Regions from separate parts of the Brevibacillus sp. RS1.1 genome, predicted to be linked through region 1. Evidence: riboswitches for the same ligand, from Rfam matches in the RefSeq annotation. Region 1 holds a riboswitch; each other region holds the start of a gene.

Region 1 (5,045 bases):
GGCATGATCCACGTAATGATCGTAAAGGAATTCATTCCGGCGAAGTATCCCTTCCAGTTGAAACCCTAATCGTTCCGGGATCGATCTGCTCTTGTGGTTTTCCGTAGCAGCCTGAATCGTTACTTTTTCCAAATCCCATGATCCAAAGATTAACACGTCCAAGTAGGTCGCCACTGCTTCTGTCATCAGGCCCTTTCCCTGAAATTGCGCACCCAGCCAATAGCCAATGGACGTCTTTTTGTTGATCCAATCCACTGTATGTACGCCGACTGTACCAGCCAGACGTCCTTGGTACCAAATACCGTAGTGGATGCCGCGATTATCGTTGTACTGATGAATCGTCGCTTGGATGAATTGGCGAGAATCCTCTACCTTCTTCGTATAATTCAGCCACGGCAGCCATTCCATAAGATTCTCCCGGTTCGAATCCGTAAGCAAAAATAACTGCTCAGCATCAGCTAATTCTAATTGTTTCAAGTACGTATCTTCATTGATGGCTATCTGTTGGATCGTTTGCATACGAATCTCCCCTTTTCTTGGATATTTTACTGGAAAACGCCAAAATGAGCAAAAAGCGCCCGCCAGCAACAATAGGCGAACGCATATAAAAATGTCTTTTATTTTTTGCTATTGCCGATCTCTTCCGGCTTGAAAATGCCTGTCTCGGTAACGATCGCAGTAATGTACTTCGCTGGCGTTACATCGAACGCAGGATTGTACACCTTGATATCGTCTGGAGCTACCTGTTTGCCCAAGCCATGGGTAATTTCCTCAGCTGGACGCTCTTCAATCGGAATATCTGCGCCTGTCGGTGTGTCCAAATCGACGGAGGACAAAGGAGCTGCCACGTAAAAAGGAATGCCGTGAGCTTTTGCCAATACCGCTACCCCATACGTACCGATTTTGTTGGCGACATCGCCGTTCGCTGCTACGCGGTCTGTCCCCACGATGACAGCCTCTACTTTTCCTTGGGACATGACCATCGCCGCCATGTTGTCGCAGATCAGCGTCACATCAATCCCTGCTTGCTGCAATTCGAATGCAGTAAGACGAGCGCCTTGTAGAACAGGACGGGTTTCATCCGCGTACACCTTCAGGTTCCAACCGCGTTCCTTTGCCAAATAAAAGGGAGCAGTAGCCGTACCGTACGCTGCTGTAGCCAATGCCCCTGGGTTACAGTGCGTGAGAATTCCCATACCGTCATGCAACAGAGTGAGCAGATGCTCCCCGATGGTCCGGCATACTTCTGCGTCTTCCTTTTGAATCGCCAATGCTTCATCGAGTACTGCCGCCTTCAACTCGGCAATCGACGCACCGCTTGCTTTTTCAACACGAGCCTTAATGCGATCCAATGCCCAGAACAGATTCACTGCTGTCGGACGGGACGAGCCCAGGTAGTCTGCCTGCTGGTTCAATTCCTGCCAAAACTCGTCGTAGTTACTCGCTTCACTGCCACGAATGCCCAGGTAGAGCCCGTAAGCTGCCGCCATGCCAATGGCTGGTGCGCCACGCACTTCCAAGCGTCGGATGGAACCCCATACTTGCTCGGAGGTGGTCAAGTTCAAATAGATTGTTTCTACTGGCAGACGCGTCTGGTCAAGCAGGACCAATGCGTCATTCTCCCACTTTACAGGTGCCAATTGAGTGCTGGTTGTCATACTGCTGTAGCCTCCTGGTAGTAGCGTTCAGTTATTGTGCGTACGATGTCCGTGATATCTGTCGATTCCTCGATGCCGCCGCGACCGAGAATCAGCGCTTCTCCAATCGAGAGAGCCAGACGCTCTGCTTCTGCGCGAGTCTGGTCGTCTTCGATGGCATTCAGGTCCGCTACGCCTGCCAAGCCAATGACACGACGCAAGATTTTGCATCCGGCATAGCCTGCTGTATCCTGAATCAGGCGCTTCACGTAGCTTTGCCACAGTCCTTCGACATGGGCGCTGCGCTCTTTGGCGTGCTTGTGCCAGAGTTGAACGAATTGTGAAACGAATTCATTCCAGACATCCTCGACTGTTTCCAGTAAGTATTCGCGGTACGCTTCCCGTTCTCCTTGATCTTTTTGCAGACCGTGCTGTCCTGCGTAGTTGAGCAGCAAATTGGCAATAATCGCCCCAATGTCAAAGCCGATTGGGCCATAGTAAGCGAACTCTGGATCGATTGCTTTTAGGCTGTTTTCCGTGATGAAAATACTTCCAGTATGCAAGTCACCATGCAGCAGCGCCTCCGATCGCGTAAGGAAATCGTATTTCAGCTTGGCGATTTCCAGCTTCAGCGGCCTATTGTTCCAGATCGCCTCGACTTCGCGGCGGATCAACGGGTTGAAGTCGTTGGTAGGCGCATTTTCATACGGATCGGTAAAGACGAGATCTTCTGTGATTTTGCATAATTCTGGATTTATGAATGTTCCGACTAGCGTTTTTTTATCGTATGGATGTGCGCCCAGATCGGATGTGAAGAATAACGTTTGCGCGAGAAAACGGCCAATCTGCTTCGCAAATAGCGGATACCGCTTTCCTTCGATCAACCCTTTACGCATGATGATGTGGTCCCCGACGTTTTCCATGACGGTCAACGCAAGTTCCCCATCGAAATGATACACCTGTGGCACCAGGTCTGGAACGTATTTGTGCTGAATCCGGAGTGCCTCGCTCTCGATGCGAGCCCGATCAATCGTAAGCGGCCAAGATTCCCCCACAACGCGGGCAAAAGGCAGTGCTTGCTTGACAATGACGCTCTTACCGGTTGCTGGCTCTTGAATGTCAAAAACCAGATTGAGGTTGCCATCCCCGATTTCTCGGCTGGTCAGCTCTGCTCCTTCGCTAAAAAGACCCGGTATTTCTTTTACGTACTCCACTGCTTCCTGTTCAGTCAATGCGCGATATGCCATGATTCCAAAACTCCCCTCTACGTATTTTTCCTCTATCTCTACTTGTTTTGTTTGTGTCATGAGAGCAAAAAAGACCTCTTTTCCCGAAGAAAAGAGGTCGCTGTCGTCACGTGTAAGAACCGTGTTGATGTCCCCCTTATCTTCCAGACCACTTTTGTTTCTGCAGGAATTAGCACCGTGCATGTCGCCTGTTAATCAGTCGCTTTCTCGCGTCTGAATGGCGTCATGTCGGTTGCCGGGTATCATCGGGCCAGTCCCTCCACCTTCTCTGGATAAGGTATCCAAAACGTATTCGGTTTTTGATTTAGTTTGAATCATACAACCAACGCTTCCACGATGTCAACACCCTTTTGTGCAAAAATTCGCACCTTGCTATCAATAGCTGTATTGTGTTCCGGATGCCGCAGGTCGCTCCCAATTCCACCAGTCTACCTTGCCTAAAAACGCTGCTGTTATCGACTTTTCTGCCTTGAGCTTCAGCAGTTCTTTCGTAGGTCCGGTGAGGACGGCTCCGTAAATGCGAACCCCGTATTTCTGTATGTGACTGTATCGCTCTGCAATCTGTATATCTCTGCCAGGGAGTAAGGATTTTCCGATATCACGAGCCAGTTCCTCTTGCTCTGACAAATAACTCATCTCCTCCAGATAGTTTGCGATTACTCTGTCCCCAGCCCCTTTTTTATATACACCACCGTAATCCATTTCTCGCTGGGCAAATCCCCACACTTCCCCGGAACCAAAAAGCACATCTCCGCTTTCAGCTTGCTTGAGCTCTACCCCTGTATCTATTGCAAGCCAGACTGTATCTTGACCTGAAGAGGTAACATGGCGGGTAACCAGCTTATAATACTCCTGGTACGTCAGAAAGTGGTCAAAAGATATCGCAAGCTGCGAAACCGTTCCTTCGGGCAGCTTCTCCATTGTCGTCCAGGCAGCTGAGGTGAGAGACATGGTATCCTCCGTTTCCTCCTCTGCCGGATAACGGAAAAACAACTTTTGCTCCCTGACCCCGTTCGTCCATTGCGGCTTGGCATTCACATTCCACAGCACATTCGTACTCTCAAAACGACCCGCATTCTTTTCCTCTCCCCCAACCCGCTCGCTTAGTTCCATGCTGATGTTTCCGTACAGCAATCCGACCTGTGAACCACTCCCCCCCACTCTCACACCTGGTTGAGTAAAATTGACCATCGACTTTGCAACGCGGAACAGATCTTCATGCATCAGCGACCCCACCCAGCCATTCAGAATCAGCAACACAACACCGGCCAGAAAGGGAAGCCCTATGGTGAATCCTGCGTTGGACAACCGATTTTTCCATTTCCCCCGGCGAACAATGGCACGCTGTTTTTCAGCTGACAGTGTTTCAGACTGTTTGGTTTTCGCGTTGTCCTCTTCTGTTTCTTCCCCCAACAAAAGCCTTTCCAATCGCTGTGCGTACTCTTCGTCAGCGGCTATTTCTTCCTCGAATTGTTTCGAATCCTCTGCCGTCATTTCTCCACGCAAATAAGCAAGCAGCCTTTGCTCACGTTGATTCTCGTCCGTGTTCATCACTTGCTTTCCTCCCTCCACAACTGCCGCATCTTTTGTCGTCCCCGAAACAAGGAGCGCTTGACGTCTGCCAGCTCGATTCCGAGTACCTCTGCCATTTCCGCGTAGGAAAACTGCATGGCGGACAATAAAATGACCTGTCTCTGCTTTTCCGGAAGTTGCTCCAAGTAGTCATGGGCCACTTCCCACAGCTCTTTGTTCACGACATGCTCTGCCGGATCAACCGCCGATTGATCACATCGCTCCGGCAGGGCTTCCACAAACGCAAAGCGTTGTTTTGTCTTCTTGCGATAAACATCCACGAAAGCGTGATAGGCCACCTTGAACAGCCAGGGCCGTACTTTTTCCCCACGGTAGTCGTCCAAGGAAGAGAAGGCGCGACAAAAGGTTTCCTGTGTCAAATCCTCTGCCAGCCTCTAATCTCGTGTCAGCCGGAAAAGATAGCGGTAAATATCGTTTACATGCAGCTGGTACACATCCTCCAGACCTACTTTCCCAAGCCGTTCACACCCTTTCACCCCTTACCACGAAGGAATTGTAAAAAAGTTTCATCTTCGTCTCATTTTTCTAATAATCTGCTGCACATTCTCTGCAAAAACAAGGATTGACT
Region 2 (5,045 bases), on a different contig from region 1:
AACGAGCGGAAAGAAGCGGAGCGGTTCTGATTGCAGCGAGTGGCAATGAGAGTAGCCGAGTGGCTTATCCGGCAGCTTATCCCACGGTGGTAGCGGTAGGGGCGGTAAGGAGTAACAATGAAGTGCTGTATCAAAGCAATACGGGACCTGAGCTTAACCTGGTAGCGCCCGGTTTCAATGTTTATACGACCAAGCTAGGGGGGAGATACGGTTCCTTTAGCGGTACTTCAGCAGCCGCACCACAAGTAGCGGGTGCAGCGGCTCTCATACTAGCGCGTCATCCCAAACTAAGTCCATTTGATGTAAGACAATTGCTTTATCAAACGGCTACGGACTTAGGGGAAAAGGGATGGGACCGGAAAACGGGCTACGGGTTGCTAAATGTCGACAAGGCAGTTCGAACGTCCTTATCCTATGACTTTTTAGAACCGAATAATCAAACGTACTCAGCAAAAGCGTTCCCGATCGAATCTCAGATACGTGGAAATTTGGGACCAAAAGATACGATAGACTGGCTGAAGATGGACATCCCTTACGATGGGAAGGTCAGCTTCACAGCGTCAGTGACATCCGGTGTTTCTTCCGCGATGGCAGCTACCTTTTACCCAGAGAATCGTCCGCCGATTACGCAGTACTTCGGGAATGGGGATACGATAACTGTCCCGGTCAAAGCGGGGAATATGAATATCCGGTTAATGCGTAACGGAGGGGTCAACAACGCTTTTACCTACGTGCTGACGAGTAAGTTTACCATCAATCCGGACCGTAACGAACCGAACGATACGCAAGAGACAGCAAGGCCACTCGTAGGCAACGAAATCAGTGTAACAGGCAATTTTCACGATGAAGGGGATCAGGATTGGTTCTCCTACTATGTTCGTGAATACGGGCATTTGGATGTCACTGTTAGTCCTGATAACAAGCGTGTCGATCTATTGCTGAGTATCGGTAAACAAGAGCTCGGTAAAAAGATGGTTGTCTGGGACCCTACCTACGATAATGGAACAAAAGACAATCCGACAGAGCGCGTCCAAAAAGAAGTGTCACCAGGCAAGTATTACATCCGTGTGAGTGAGTACAATCGCAATGCGATGAATGGCGAATATCAGCTAGATCTGGGATACACGCCAGTAAAAAAAGATTTTAATGAGCCGAATGACACCTATCAAACAGCGTCTCCTTTAAGCGGTGGGACAGTGATGTCAGGCACGATACCGACAGCTACCGATTCCGACTGGTTCCAATTTACTGTGAATAGTGAATCGTATGTGACGTTCCGAGCGCCGTACATTCCTGTAGATAGCGGCTTTCGTTTCGCGCTCTATAGCGATCGAAACATGAACTATGCGCTTGCTTCGACGAATGAGGTAGCGGAGCTGTCTAAGCGAGGAAACGATATTATCGGTTTGCGTTTGCAGCCAGGAAAATATTATGTACGCCTTAATAGTGGTACTTCGTTCAAATATGAATCGTACCGACTCACGGTGACGCAGCAGAAATTGATAGCGGGTTATCGCGATATTTCGGAGCACTGGGCGCGCTCAGAGATCGTCAGACTTAGCTCTCGCGATATTGTAAATGGGTTTAATGATGCGTCGTTCAAGCCTAACCAGGCAGTGACCCGTGCGGAATTTGCGACGATGCTGCTTAAATCGATGCGTGCGACCGGTTCTAAGGTAGCGACTACCTACACAGGAAAAACGACCTTCCGGGATATGCAAAAGCGACACTGGGCATATCACAACTTAGGTGTAGCTTATCAATTGGGAATTTTGAAAGGGTACCCGAAGAATGAAATGAAGCCGGATCAGCCGATATCGCGTGCAGAGATGGCGGTAATGATCGCTCGGGCACGTAATGTGTTGATGTATAATCACGGTACCTCGAATTATCGGGATGTGCCAACGAGTCACTGGGCTTCTCCTGCCATCGAGGCTTTGACATCGAGAAATTGGGTTAATGGGTACGGTTCTTCCTTTAAACCGAATGGAAGAGCAACTCGCGCCGAGGTAGTGGTGGTACTTTCAAAAGCCTATCAATTATAAGTAAAATTTTTCCTATTGACATCTCTGAAAAAAACAATTATTCTATTATCCGTAATGGATACTCTTATCCAGAGCAGGCGGAGGGACTGGCCCTATGAAGCCCGGCAACCGAGCTAGAGCGGTGCTAACCAGCAGAACGGACATCTGTTCTGGCCGATAAGAGGATGAAGGAAGCAAAAAACGCTCAAACCTTTTCCTCCTAAAAAACGGAAAAGGTTTTTTATTTGCGTTTACGTAGATAAAATCCTAACTCGGCTACCACACTATTTGTATGAGGTCAAAGGAGGTATTTTCTCATGGCTTTGCAAAAAGGTCGTCGTCTGTTTACATCCGAATCTGTAACTGAAGGACATCCGGATAAAATTTGTGACCAAATTTCCGACTCCATCTTGGATGCGATCCTGTCCAAAGATCCAAACGCTCGCGTAGCTTGCGAAACTTCCGTAACTACTGGTTTGGTTCTCGTAGCAGGTGAAATCACTACAAACACTTATGTGGATATCCAAAAGCTCGTTCGTGAAACCATTCGTGAAATCGGCTATGACCGTGCGAAATTCGGTTTTGACGCTGACACTTGCGGTGTTATTACTGCAATTGGCGAGCAGTCCGCTGACATTGCACTTGGTGTAGACCAAGCATTGGAAGCACGCGAAGGCAAACTGACTGATGCTGAGATCGAAGCAATTGGTGCTGGTGACCAAGGTTTGATGTTTGGTTTTGCTTGCAATGAAACACCTGAACTGATGCCACTTCCAATCAGCATGTCTCACCAATTGGCTCGTCGTCTGACTGAAGTACGTAAAAACGGAACACTTGCTTACCTCCGTCCTGACGGAAAAACACAAGTAACCGTTGAGTACGATGGCGACAAACCAGTTCGTATCGATACAATCGTTATTTCTACCCAACATGCTCCTGAAACAACTTTGGAGCAAATCAAGCAAGATCTGGTTGAACACGTAATTAAACCAGTTGTTCCAGCTGAACTGTTGGACGCTGAAACCAAATACTTCATCAACCCAACTGGCCGTTTCGTAATTGGCGGACCACAAGGGGATGCTGGCTTGACTGGCCGCAAAATCATCGTAGATACTTACGGCGGTTATGCTCGTCATGGCGGTGGTGCGTTCTCTGGTAAAGATCCGACGAAAGTTGACCGTTCCGGTGCTTACGCGGCTCGTTATGTAGCGAAAAACATCGTGGCTGCTGGCCTCGCAGACAAATGCGAAGTGCAAGTTGCTTACGCAATTGGTGTAGCACAACCAGTTTCCATCGCAGTAGATACATTCGGCACAGGTACCATTTCCGAAGAAGCTCTGGTGAAATTGGTTCGCAAACACTTCGACCTGCGTCCTGCTGGTATCATCAAGCAGCTCGACCTGCGTCGTCCTATCTACAAACAAACAGCTGCATATGGCCACTTCGGACGCAATGACCTGAATGTTCCTTGGGAGCAAACAGACAAAGCAGAAGTTCTGAAGCAAGAGGCTGCTCAACTCTAATATTCGAAAGACATAAAAAGAGCCTGGTGTTGCTACTGGGCTCTTTTTCTTTTAGGAGCAGAGTCATCCAATTATTGGGTCAATTGTTGCACAGGAATTTGTATGACTGTGTCGAATCTCCTAGTGAGGAAGTAGAGGAGGGGTTTTTTTGCCGAACAGAAGGCTCTTCCTGATCGTGTTTCTTACTTTTTTGTTTTTTATAGTGGCTATTGGGTTCTTAGGCGAATCTTTTCTGGAAAAAAAGAATAAACAAGAAGTGCAACCTTTTCCCCAAGTGGATACGTCTATAAGCATAAGTGAGACAAAAAATGCTGAGCCAAACGTCACACCAACAGAAGAAGCAGTGGTTCAAACGAAAAAGTGGTATAACAATCAGGTTGTTGTTTTGACGTACCATCATGTCACGGATCAATCGAATCAGCGGTATGTCATAGCTCCTGATCAATTTGCCCGACACATGAAATTTTTGCATGATAATGACCTGAATCCGATTTCGCTGGAGGAATTCCTGCGATTTATGGAGACGGGTACCTTACCGACTGAGAATGCTGTTTTGATTACGTTTGACGATGGGTATGAGAGTTACTACAAAGAAGCATTTCCGATCTTACGTACATACGGCTACCCTTCAGTGAACTTCGCGATTGCGGGGCGCTTAAGAGATGTAGCTGACCGAAAACGGGAGAATATGACGCCACCACTTACGCGTCAACAAGTTAACGAAATGATTCAATCGGGACTGGTTACAATCGGGTCCCATACGTACAGTCTGCATGAAGAGGAAGAAAGAAATGAGTGGGGCGATCTTGGCCCGGAAACAGCTCCGGTCTATCTGAAGGACTTGCATCGTTTAGAGGACGAAAAAGAGTACAGGGACCGCCTCTACGTGGACTTTCGTATATCCCGCATCAGCTTAAGCGAATGGATGAAGCAAGAGATCGAAGTCATCTCATTGCCATTTGGATACACGAGTCCAATCGTACTGGAGACAGCACGTGAAGCTGGCTACCGCTATGTGTTTACATCTAATCGTGGATTCGTAAAACAGGGAACAGATCCGTTTGCCATTCCACGCAATGATATGGGACTGCGAGACGTAGAAGAAGAGCACCTCCAACAGTTGTTCACGAAGGCTAAAAATGAGTTTGAAGGAGAGCAATCATGAACAAAGCGATAGACATCAGCGTGCTGGACGGGGTGATCAAGCGAACGATTGAAACCGTAGAAACGAGTAAAACCCAAATATTTGATATAGCTGAAAACGCCAGACAGCATGGTAACTCATTGAAGTTTGATTTACATGAACTTCGACAAGAGATTTCCAAAGTGATTCAAAAAGTCGATGCGCTTGAACTCGCGTATCGCAAATCGCGCAACAAGCTCGTCTTGGTCAGTCGTAATTTTCATATGTACACGGAGGAAGACATTCGGGTTGCGTATGAAGAGGCGAGCCGTATTCAGGTAGAACTGTCCATTTACCGTGAGCGGGAAAACAATT
Region 3 (5,045 bases), on a different contig from region 1:
GCTCGTCCAACACGATAATATCCGCTCCCTGATACAGGACCTTCAGAATTTCGACCCGTTGCTGTTCCCCAATCGAGCAACTCGCTACCATCGCCTGCGGATGAATCGGAATGCGATACTGCTCACTCAGCGCCCGCACCTTGTCCTCTGCGTCCTTTCTTTTGAAAAAGCCTGCTTTCTTCGGCTCATATCCGATCACGATATTTTCAGTCACACTGAATTCTCCGAAGAGCATAAAGTGCTGGTGAACCATCCCGATTCCATTTCGAATCGCGTCCTCTGGTCCGCGAAAAACAACTGGCTTGCCGTTTAACACGATCTCTCCCGACGTCGGCTGCTCCATCCCGTACAGCATCCGCATCAGTGTCGTTTTGCCCGCTCCATTTTCCCCGACAATCGCATGGACCTCTCCTGCTGCCAGTGAGAACGACACCTTGTCGTTGGCGGTAAAATCTCCGTACTTCTTGGTCATGCCCCTCATTTCCAAGCGATCGGTCATTCCCACTCCCTCATTTCTGTACGTCCTTTTATGAAAATGGAAGACCGACTACACAGCCGTAGTCGGTCACATCCATCACTGTGCACAAGCTATAAATAAACGTTCAGTACCGAGAACCTTTTTAAAACTGGTCTGGTACTTTGCGGCTACCCGCTACAATCTCATCGCTGATCGCTTTCACTTTATCCACCACTTCTTGTCCAATAAAAGCATTCAGCGGCGTCTTGCTTTCGTGTGTGACATAGGTTACACCAACACCTTTTTCCTTCAAGCCGTATGCCACAACACCTGGTTTAAACGTTCCTTCTACAAAGGTCTTCACGGTTTCATAAGCTGCCGCGTCAGTTCCTTTCAATTGGGACAGAACAATATGCTCTGGATCAATCGTGGTACGGTCAACGTCCTGACCTGCTGTGAAGAAGCCTTTTTCCTTCGCTGCTTCGAAAACGCCGAGGTCGCCTACTGCTGCTGCACCGTTAATGAAATCAGCGCCTTTGGAAGCTTGGAGCAAAGCCAATTCCTTCGCTTTTGCCGGGTCAGTGAAGCTTCCTACATAGTTGACCATCAGCTCTGCTTTTGGATTTGTCGCTTTCAAGCCCTCTCCGAAGCCAACCGTCCATTTTTTCAACTGCGGAATATCAAGAGCGACAACCATACCTACTTTGTTCGTTTTCGTTGCCAGACCTGCTGCTGCTCCCACCAAGTAAGCCGCTTCCTGCTCACGGAAGGTAACACTGCGAACGTTTGGCAAATCCACTACGGTATCAATAATCGCAAAATTACGGTCAGGATTTTCGGTAGCCACTTTTTTCAATGCATCCTCTGATGTAAAGGAAGAAGTGATGATCAAATCATAATTTTCTGCAACAGCCACACGCAGATTTTCTTCAATCGCTCCATGGTCTGTAGATTCGATCGTTTTTACTTCTGCGCCCAGCTCTTGTGCGGCTTTCTTTGCACCCTCGTCCATTTGTTGGAAGAATGGATTCACACCGATTTTCTCAGGCAAAATCAAAGCAATTCGCTTTTTGGCCGGGCCCTCTTGTCCTGCTGCTTGTCCTCCTGGCTGATCTGCCGGTGCGCTTGTGCCAGTCGAGCACCCTGTTGCCAATACTGCGAATGTCGTTAATGCCAGCAATAACTTCTTCATGATGTATCTCTCCCTATCCGAACTTTACGTTTTTCTTTATCCTATTAGGTAATGTACGGCTTTTTACCTATTTTTTCAATACTATTTACGAATATTCTCTTATAAAATTAATTTATCGTTCGTTTATTCCTCCTCTTCTTTTACAAATACAACAAAAAAACTCTCCCCGGAGGAAGAGTTTGCGTACGAAGCCGTTCTCTTCCTCATCTGTCAAAACCATGGTACAGGTTTTGCAGGAATTGGCACCTTTCTGTTCATGCATAGACATGATCAGTGGTTGCCGGGCATCATCGGGCCAGTCCCTCCGCCGCTCTTGATAAGGTAGGTGAATATATTTAGTTACAATGGAATTCATTCTAGCAGAACGGTTCGAAAATGCAATTCTTTTTTCTCAATTCCAAACACTTCTACAAGTAAATAAAAGTTTAAAAAGTCGTCTTTTCAGCACCTAGAAATTGGCGAGAAGCGCAACCTCTAATTTACGTGAAAGGTTTGCTGGAGGCGATGCGACAACGTATTTAGCTCACCCAGCTCTTCCGTAATCTCACGCACTTTTTGATGCTGGTTTTCTGCTGTCGCAAACAACTCTTCTAAGTTGGCTACCGATTCCTCGGTTACCGCTGTAATGGTCGACATCTCGATGGCAACCTCGCCGGAACGCACTTTTACCCGGTCCATGCTGGAGCTTACTTGATCAGCTGCTTCTAGGAAGGCCATCATTCCGGCACGCACTGCTTCAATGGAGGCCACTGTTTTTACGGCCAGCTCTTGGCCTTTTGCAACAGATACTTCCCCACTGCTCATATGCTGCACCGCATTCTCACTTTCCTGGTGGAGCGACTTGAGAATGTCAGTAATTTCCTGTGTGGCTGTCGCGCTTTGTTCTGCCAGCTTACGTACCTCATCCGCTACCACAGCAAATCCCCGTCCATGCTCGCCTGCACGCGCCGATTCAATCGCCGCATTCAGTGCCAACAGATTCGTTTGTGTCGCGATCTGATTAATAGCGCCGACAATTTCCTCTACGCGATTCGCCTGTCGATTGAGCTGGTGAATCGTAGAGGCTGCTACATTGACTGCCTGCACAATTTGCTCCATCTGTGAGGACAGATCGTTCATCATCTGAACGCTTTCTGTCAAACGACGGTTGTTTTGTTGCGATTCTGTTTTCATTGCGTTGGTCTGCGATGTGACTGCCTCGATTTCCTGATCGATGGATTGAACCTCTTCTTCGATCTTCACCGTAGAATTCGCCTGCGATTCCATACCGACGGCGACTTCCTTGAAGGCTACCATCATTTCATCTGTATTGCGCTTCGTACCTTCCGCATGCTCATGCACATGATCGCTTGTACGATCTAGCTGCTCCGTCATTTCCTGGATGTTCAAAAGCATTTCTCCCAGACGGCGCTCCTTCTCTTCCGCTTCCTGCCTTGCGTCGTGCGCTTTTTGCAGAGAGGCTTGTCCGGCGAGACAGAGATACGTTACGGCTCCCATCATCATGAGAATCGTGACAATACGCATAAGCAAATTGAGCTCCGAAAAATCTCCATCGAAGATCTGGTAGGTTCCTGTGTAGAACCCAATAACCGTGACAATGATTTGGGTAATTCCCGCTGTTACGACCAGCTTCCAATCCAAATACGCTGCTAAAAAGCCCATGACGATAAAAGCGAGGAAGGTGATCTCCTGGTAATCGGTAAAGTGATCGAATGAAATCGCATAAAACATGAGTCCAATTGCCACCAGGTAACGAATTACAAGACTATCCTTGCGAATGAAATAATACGGCGAAACAATTAAAGTGACCAGCAATCCCAAGGACGTCACTTTCCAGAAGTTCACATCCACTTGGTAGGCAATGAGCCCCGCCATCCACAAATGATTCCATAGGATAAAAATCATAAAACCTTCTTTGTCAGTTAAGGTATTGCGAATCAATTGAATCATAATTGCCCCCCTTTTGCTTTTTACTTATGTATCGGATTCTTTCCCCATTATATAGCCAAACCTTTGGCAAATTTGTGAAAAAAGTGAGAACAGCCAAAAACAATTTCGAATAGGCTATTACACAACTCTCGCGTACAGGAGGTAAACGGAGAAAAGTGGAACTTAATCAATTGCCAGCTACCGTGCTGACACGGACGATTAGCCGTCCGAACACCACGATTTACTATCCGCAATTGGCGGGATTAGCCAACCAGCAAGCGGAAAAAGATATCAACCGGGCGATTTATCAAACGGTTCAAGGCTTAATTCACGAGCAACAACGGGTCCAGGTACCGGGAAATACAGAAATGCAAGGAAGCTACGAAATCAAGACAAACGAACGCGGTATTTTCAGTGTTGTGTTGAGCAACTACGCCTATACACCGCAAATGGCTCACGGCATGACCTTCCTCGGTTCGATCACCGCTGATATCCAAACAGGCAAGCTGTATACACTGCGGGAATTATTCAAGCCAGGAAGCGATTACGTCAAGGTGATTTCCGAAAACATCAAGCGTCAAATCAAAGAAAGAAACATCCCCACACTTAATGGCTTTACTTCGATTAAGCCCGATCAAGATTATTACATCGCCGACAAAGCACTGGTTATCTACTTCCAGTTGTACGAAATTACGCCCTACTACGTCGGTTTCCCCATGTTCCCCATTTCGGTCTATGAACTTGAGCCAATCATCAATGAAAAAGGTCCACTGAGCATCTTGTCCGCGGATTAAATGCACTGTACCGCCATTTTTACCCCCAGGCGCAAGTATCTTTTCTCATGACAGTCGCCTGGGTGTATTTGTGGCAAAAGAGAAAGCACCACATGGGTGCTTTTTCTACTTTCTCTACTAATTAATAGTAAGCTTGTACGGATTATTTTTATCAAAATCAGATGCACTGTGTCCGTATACCTTGATATATACCTGATCACCAAGACCTATCTGGAGACCCAGAACATCGGATCCACCTGGTCCAAAATCATTGGGTTTATATGTCTCATGCACTTTTCCGTTTGCAGAAATATAGATCAAATCAAAATCATAGTTTTGGTTCTGTGGAGATTCCAATAGTACACTGATACTCTGTCCAGATCGATTATCATATTCGTACCAATCTACATCATTACTGTCAGAAATAGTATGCGACATTGGTTTGTAAATTTTGATAGGAACTGCCTTATCCTGCGTATCTCCATATCCGTCACTAGCAAAAGCCGATTGTGTCCCCATTGCCAACGCAGCCAATACCATACAAGAAGACAAAATTCTTTTAAAGGAATGTTTCATTTCGAACTCTCCTCACCATCTATTTATTTACATTTTTAGTATATTTAACAATGGTTATTTTTTCAATAAGTGAACTTTTTTAGAAAACATTTATCTTTCGTGTCCCTTGCTAGGGGCA
Region 4 (5,045 bases), on a different contig from region 1:
ATCCAGCTCCTGTTGCATGGATTGCCAGTCAAGTGCAGCGATCCTTTCTGTCACTGATTTAGCCATGCTTCACACCCCGATTTGATTTTTTCTCCAGATCGAGCAGAGTTGTCTTCATGGGCAGTCCTCCGCGATAGCCAGTCAGTGAACCGTTTTTACCGACGACGCGGTGGCAGGGGACTGTAATGAGAACCGGATTGGCACCGATTGCGGCACCGACGGCACGAACAGCAGCGGGCTTTTCAATGATGTTCGCAATGTCGGTGTACGATGCCGTTTGACCGTATGGGATTTGGCGCAGTGCCTCCCAGACAGCGAGCTGAAAAGGCGTTCCAGACAGGTCGCAATCCATCGAAAAATGATCGCGCGTCCCCTGCAAATACTCCATTAGTTCTGTTGCAAAAGGCTTTAGCCACGGATCGTCTTGCACCAGTGCACTGTGTGGGCGATGCTTTTCAACCCACGCTTCCAATTCAGCAAAAGGCTGGTTGACCGAGCCGACATAACAAAGCCCGGCAGCCGTTGCAGCCAAATAAATGCTCCAATCGCCATGTCTCAGCATTGACCAACGTACCGTCTGATCCTTCTTCGTTTCCATTTCCATACGCCTCCTTTGAGCTGTGTACGCACAGTATACCTCCCTCACTTGTTCTTCGTACGTTTTTAGGAGTGGATGAGCAAGATAACGAAACTAAGCCATCTACATTCCCATTGCTTTTATCCAGCGTCGGGAGTAAGGTAGGAGAAGATAGAGGAGGAACGATACTCGTATGACTGATCAATTAACACATTTTAATGAACAAAATCGAGCTCGGATGGTAGACGTGTCCGAGAAGGACGTCACAAAACGGGTGGCTGTAGCCGAGAGCCAAATCAGCATGAAACCCGAAACCCTCGCCCGTATCCGCGAAGGTCGAATCGAAAAGGGCGATGTACTCGCCGTAGCGCAGGTAGCAGGTGTCATGGCTGCCAAAAAAACGTGGGAAATCATCCCGATGTGTCATCCGCTGCCATTGACTGGCATCGACATACAATTTGCTTTTGAGGACGAAACGACGCTTGCGATTACAGGAACCGTGAAGACGACAGGGAAAACAGGCGTCGAGATGGAGGCATTGACCGCTGTAAGCGTAGCGGCTTTGACGGTGTATGACATGTGCAAAGCCATGGATAAAGAAATGATAATCGGTCCGACCAGTCTGCAATCCAAAACAGGCGGAAAAAGCGGCGATTTCCATCGGGGAGAGAAGTAAGCCATGAGGCAAAAGTGGGAATCTTATCCGAGCAGCATTCGTTTATTGGCGATTGCTGCCGTCATTTTTTCTACCGGAATGGCATGTATTTGGCCGCTGGTCACGATTTATATTCATAACCATCTCGGAAAGCCGCTGACTGTAGCCGGCTTCTTGTTGCTTTTAAACCAAGGCGCATTCTTGATCGGGAGTATTGTTGGCGGGATGCTGTTTGACCGCTGGGGCAAAATGCGCACCATCATTGTCGGTTCCATCGGCGTTATCCTGATTTCGCTCGGATTAGGTGTTACGGAGGATTTTACGATTTATGTTGTGCTGCTTCTGTTGAATGGACTGTTTTATGGATTACTTTCTCCGGTGATGAATGCATTGGCCATAGTTTTGTGGCCGGACGGAGGACGTAAAGGAATCAATCTGATTTATGTCACGCTCAATGTGGGGGTAGCTGCCGGTTCTGCGTTGGGCGGCTTCTTGGCCAGTGTGTCATTTGCCTGGACGTTTTTCGGTAATGCTATCTCACAAGTGATCGTCCTCGCCATGTTCATGCTCATTTTGCCGCGTCAGTTAAAAATGGTGGAACAACAACGCCAAAACTCGACGACTGGACAAAGCATGCCTGAGCAAGCAACTGATGATGTGCTGCGACAACCACAGCAAGAGCCAAAGGTGGTATGGGGAGCCTTGCTGCTATTATGCGGGGGGCTATTAATTAGCTGGATTGTCTATGTACAATGGACAACCGTGCTGTCAACCTATATGCAATCCTTGGGCATTTCCCTCCGTCAATACAGTCTGTTGTGGACGCTGAACGGCGGCTTGATCCTGTTTGGTCAGCCATTGATTGCCTGGGTCATTCGACGCTTTGCCCGAACACTAAAAGCCCAGATGCTCTTGGGCGCTTATATTTTTGCCTTGTCGATGTTGATTTTGTCGCAATCAACGGCTTATGCAGGCTTTGTGGCGGGGATGTTCATCATGACGCTGGGCGAAATGCTCGTGTGGCCAGCGGTGCCAGCAGTTGCTGCACAGTTTACGCCAGAGGGACGAGAAGGCTTCATTCAAGGGCTGATTGCGGGGACTGGATCAGCTGGGCGGATGCTCGGACCACTGCTCGGGGCCTTTATCTTCCAATCGATTCACGCGCAGGGACTATTGTTCGTAATGGCAGGCTTGTGTCTGTTGTCTGTGGCATTCTTCGCTTTCCACACCTCTTTTCAAAAAAGAAGGCATCACGTGCCGGTACAGAATCAAGCATCTTGACACGATTTGCGTGCTCAAGTAGTATGATATAGACGAAAAAACAGTATATTCCGTGTGTTTGACTTATTCAGAGAGGTGGAGGGACTGGCCCTATGAAGCCCGGCAGCGGATCTGTGCCATGTGATGGACAGATGCTGTGCCAATTCCAGCAGGATTTTTTTCCTGACAGATAAGGACGTGACCAAGCTGATCTCCCCCTTTTTCTGTATGGAAAAAGGGGGTTTTACTGTATTGGCCCAAGAAAGGAATGGAAGAAAGATGCGCATTCAACCCGCCGATATGATTGATCGACTCCCTACCCAGTTTTTTGCGACCCTGGTGGCAAAAGTAAACAAGGTCATTGCGCAAGGCCATGACGTCATTAACCTGGGGCAGGGCAATCCCGATTTGCCGACACCGCCGCACATTATTGAAGAATTACAGGCGCAAGCGGCACAACCACTCCATCACAAATATCCGCCTTTTCAGGGACGCGTGGAACTGAAGCAGGCAGTAGCTCATTGGTATAAGCAAGAATTTGATGTGGACCTCGATCCGGAGGAAGAAGTAGCGATTTTGTTCGGCAGTAAAACCGGACTCGTAGAGATTTGCCAAGTACTCATGAATGCAGGCGATGTTGCACTGGTTCCAGACCCAGGCTATCCGGATTATTGGTCGGGGGTTGCTGTTGTCAACGGACGGATGGTCATGATGCCGTTGAAGGCGGAAAATGACTTCTTGCCAGACTACAGCCAGCTGTCCCAAGCTGATTTGGATCGAGCGAAACTGATGTTTCTCAACTATCCGAACAATCCGACAGCAGTCAACGCACCACTCGAGTTCTATGAGGAAACCATTCGTTTTGCCCGAAAACATGAAATCGTTGTCTGCCACGACTTCGCCTACGGAGCAATCAGCTATGACGGGAAAAAGCCGGTCAGCTTCATGCAGGTTCCGGGTGCAAAAGAAGTGGGTGTAGAATTTTATACCCTGTCCAAAACGTACAACATGGCAGGCTGGCGAGTAGGTGCCATGGTAGGTAATCGCGAGCTAGTTCGTCTGATCAACCTCATTCAGGACCATTACTTCGTCAGTCTGTTCGGTGCAGTACAGATGGCGGCAGCCAAAGCGATGACGGATTCGCAGCAGTGCGTCCGCGATCTCGTCGCTGTCTACGAAAGCCGCCGCAATGCCCTGTACTCCAATCTGCATCGGATTGGCTGGCAGGCTCCGCCATCTCAAGGTTCGTTTTTTGCTTGGCTTCCTGTTCCAAACGGCTTCACATCTGTGGAGTTCTCTGACCTACTTTTGGAAAAAGCGCATGTCGTCGTAGCGCCAGGAAATGGCTTTGGTCCGACAGGTGAGGGCTATGTGAGAGCAGCTTTGTTATCCAGTGAAGAGCGTCTCGCGGAAGCGGTTCAGCGGATTGAGCGGTTAGGGTTATTTACGAAAACAAAATAAAAGCGAGGCAAAAAAGCCACACTACCGTATAGATGGAGTGTGGCTTTTTTCTTCTAGAATAAAAATCATTCTCATTATTGACAGATAATGATTTTCATTATACGATGTCATTGTTGTTAATGATAATTAGTCTCAGCGAGAGCGGGAGGGTACCATGCGCTATCAGATTAACGGTTACACGGATATGTATACGGTGATCGCCAACGAGCGAAAAATCGGCGGAGCCATTGAAGCAGGCCAGATTCGCTTGCGGACGGGAGAAGTTTACGCCAATGCTGTTCTCACTCGTTTGGAAATGTCAGGTGCGCATTTTTGCTCGATCGGATTTGTTACGGAAGAAGGCAAAAGGCTGATTGTCCATGTGAATGATATCAGCATGATCGCTGATGCTCGTCACGTCAACGTATGTGAGCTGACGAACGAATGCATGAGAGTAGAGAAGTCAGCAGAGAGACTGAAGAGATTGAAGCGACTCTGTGAGCTGAATGAAGGCAGCTGTACGCCGACCTTCCAGGAAGAGGCATTGCTGTTGGCAAGCGATATCGGTATGGAAGAAGCGTCCAATCATGTCGACCTCTCTTTCCTTCCACAAACAGAGAAACGACGTGTGTTCCGTATTGCTTAGGAAAATATAGCCGATACATATGACCCCCTTTTCGTTTCATACGAAGAGGGGTTTTTTGCATGCAGTGTGTGAAGACTAATGGTTGAACAACCGCTCGACATAGTCAAAACCTATCTGCTCATAGCTAGCAAAGATTGGACTTACGCTGTTGACAGTGATAAAACAAGGATAAGCAAAATCAAGGGGGAACGGAACATGGAGTACTCATTTTCAAAATCTGTCGAAGCACTATCCTCCTCGGCTGTCCGGGAAATCTTGAAGCTGACCCAAGGCAATCAAGTGCTCTCGCTCGCAGGTGGACTGCCAGCAGAGGATTCTTTTCCAATCGCAGAGATGCGCGAAGCGTTTAACCGCGCATTTGAAAAAGGAGCAAAAGCTCTTCAGTACGGATTGACCGATGGATACCTGCCGCTTCGTGAGTGGATTGCATCCCGCATGAAGCAAAAGCATATGAACGTCGGTGCAGA

Evidence for each region. Region 1 has a riboswitch for S-adenosylmethionine ahead of mtnK (S-methyl-5-thioribose kinase). Riboswitches for the same ligand answer to the same signal wherever they lie in the genome.
Region 2: it holds a riboswitch for S-adenosylmethionine, as region 1 does, so the genes downstream of both, metK (methionine adenosyltransferase) here and mtnK (S-methyl-5-thioribose kinase) in region 1, are expected to answer to the same signal.
Region 3: it holds a riboswitch for S-adenosylmethionine, as region 1 does, so the genes downstream of both, HP570_RS15545 (BMP family lipoprotein) here and mtnK (S-methyl-5-thioribose kinase) in region 1, are expected to answer to the same signal.
Region 4: it holds a riboswitch for S-adenosylmethionine, as region 1 does, so the genes downstream of both, HP570_RS24285 (pyridoxal phosphate-dependent aminotransferase) here and mtnK (S-methyl-5-thioribose kinase) in region 1, are expected to answer to the same signal.

What each region holds. Positions count from the first base shown of each region.
Region 1 is NZ_JABSVA010000005.1:295,315-300,359, forward strand. It holds gene HP570_RS18630 (GNAT family N-acetyltransferase) at 1-519, opposite strand, end outside; gene mtnA (S-methyl-5-thioribose-1-phosphate isomerase) at 618-1,658, opposite strand; gene mtnK (S-methyl-5-thioribose kinase) at 1,655-2,884, opposite strand; SAM riboswitch class I at 3,018-3,163, opposite strand; gene HP570_RS18645 (anti-sigma factor) at 3,260-4,435, opposite strand; gene HP570_RS18650 (sigma-70 family RNA polymerase sigma factor) at 4,435-4,836, opposite strand.
Region 2 is NZ_JABSVA010000004.1:74,425-79,469, reverse strand. It holds gene HP570_RS14735 (S8 family peptidase) at 1-2,045, shown strand, start outside; SAM riboswitch class I at 2,107-2,208, shown strand; gene metK (methionine adenosyltransferase) at 2,342-3,547, shown strand; gene HP570_RS14725 (polysaccharide deacetylase family protein) at 3,696-4,712, shown strand; gene HP570_RS14720 (sensor histidine kinase) at 4,709-5,045, shown strand, end outside.
Region 3 is NZ_JABSVA010000004.1:263,461-268,505, forward strand. It holds gene HP570_RS15540 (ABC transporter ATP-binding protein) at 1-499, opposite strand, end outside; gene HP570_RS15545 (BMP family lipoprotein) at 621-1,649, opposite strand; SAM riboswitch class I at 1,850-1,972, opposite strand; gene HP570_RS15550 (methyl-accepting chemotaxis protein) at 2,124-3,599, opposite strand; gene HP570_RS15555 (DUF3298 and DUF4163 domain-containing protein) at 3,755-4,372, shown strand; gene HP570_RS15560 (hypothetical protein) at 4,490-4,927, opposite strand.
Region 4 is NZ_JABSVA010000010.1:96,735-101,779, forward strand. It holds gene HP570_RS24265 (2OG-Fe(II) oxygenase) at 1-66, opposite strand, end outside; gene HP570_RS24270 (methylated-DNA--[protein]-cysteine S-methyltransferase) at 59-598, opposite strand; gene moaC (cyclic pyranopterin monophosphate synthase MoaC) at 771-1,253, shown strand; gene HP570_RS24280 (MFS transporter) at 1,257-2,513, shown strand; SAM riboswitch class I at 2,574-2,689, shown strand; gene HP570_RS24285 (pyridoxal phosphate-dependent aminotransferase) at 2,772-3,953, shown strand; gene HP570_RS24290 (hypothetical protein) at 4,108-4,578, shown strand; gene HP570_RS24295 (aminotransferase-like domain-containing protein) at 4,774-5,045, shown strand, end outside.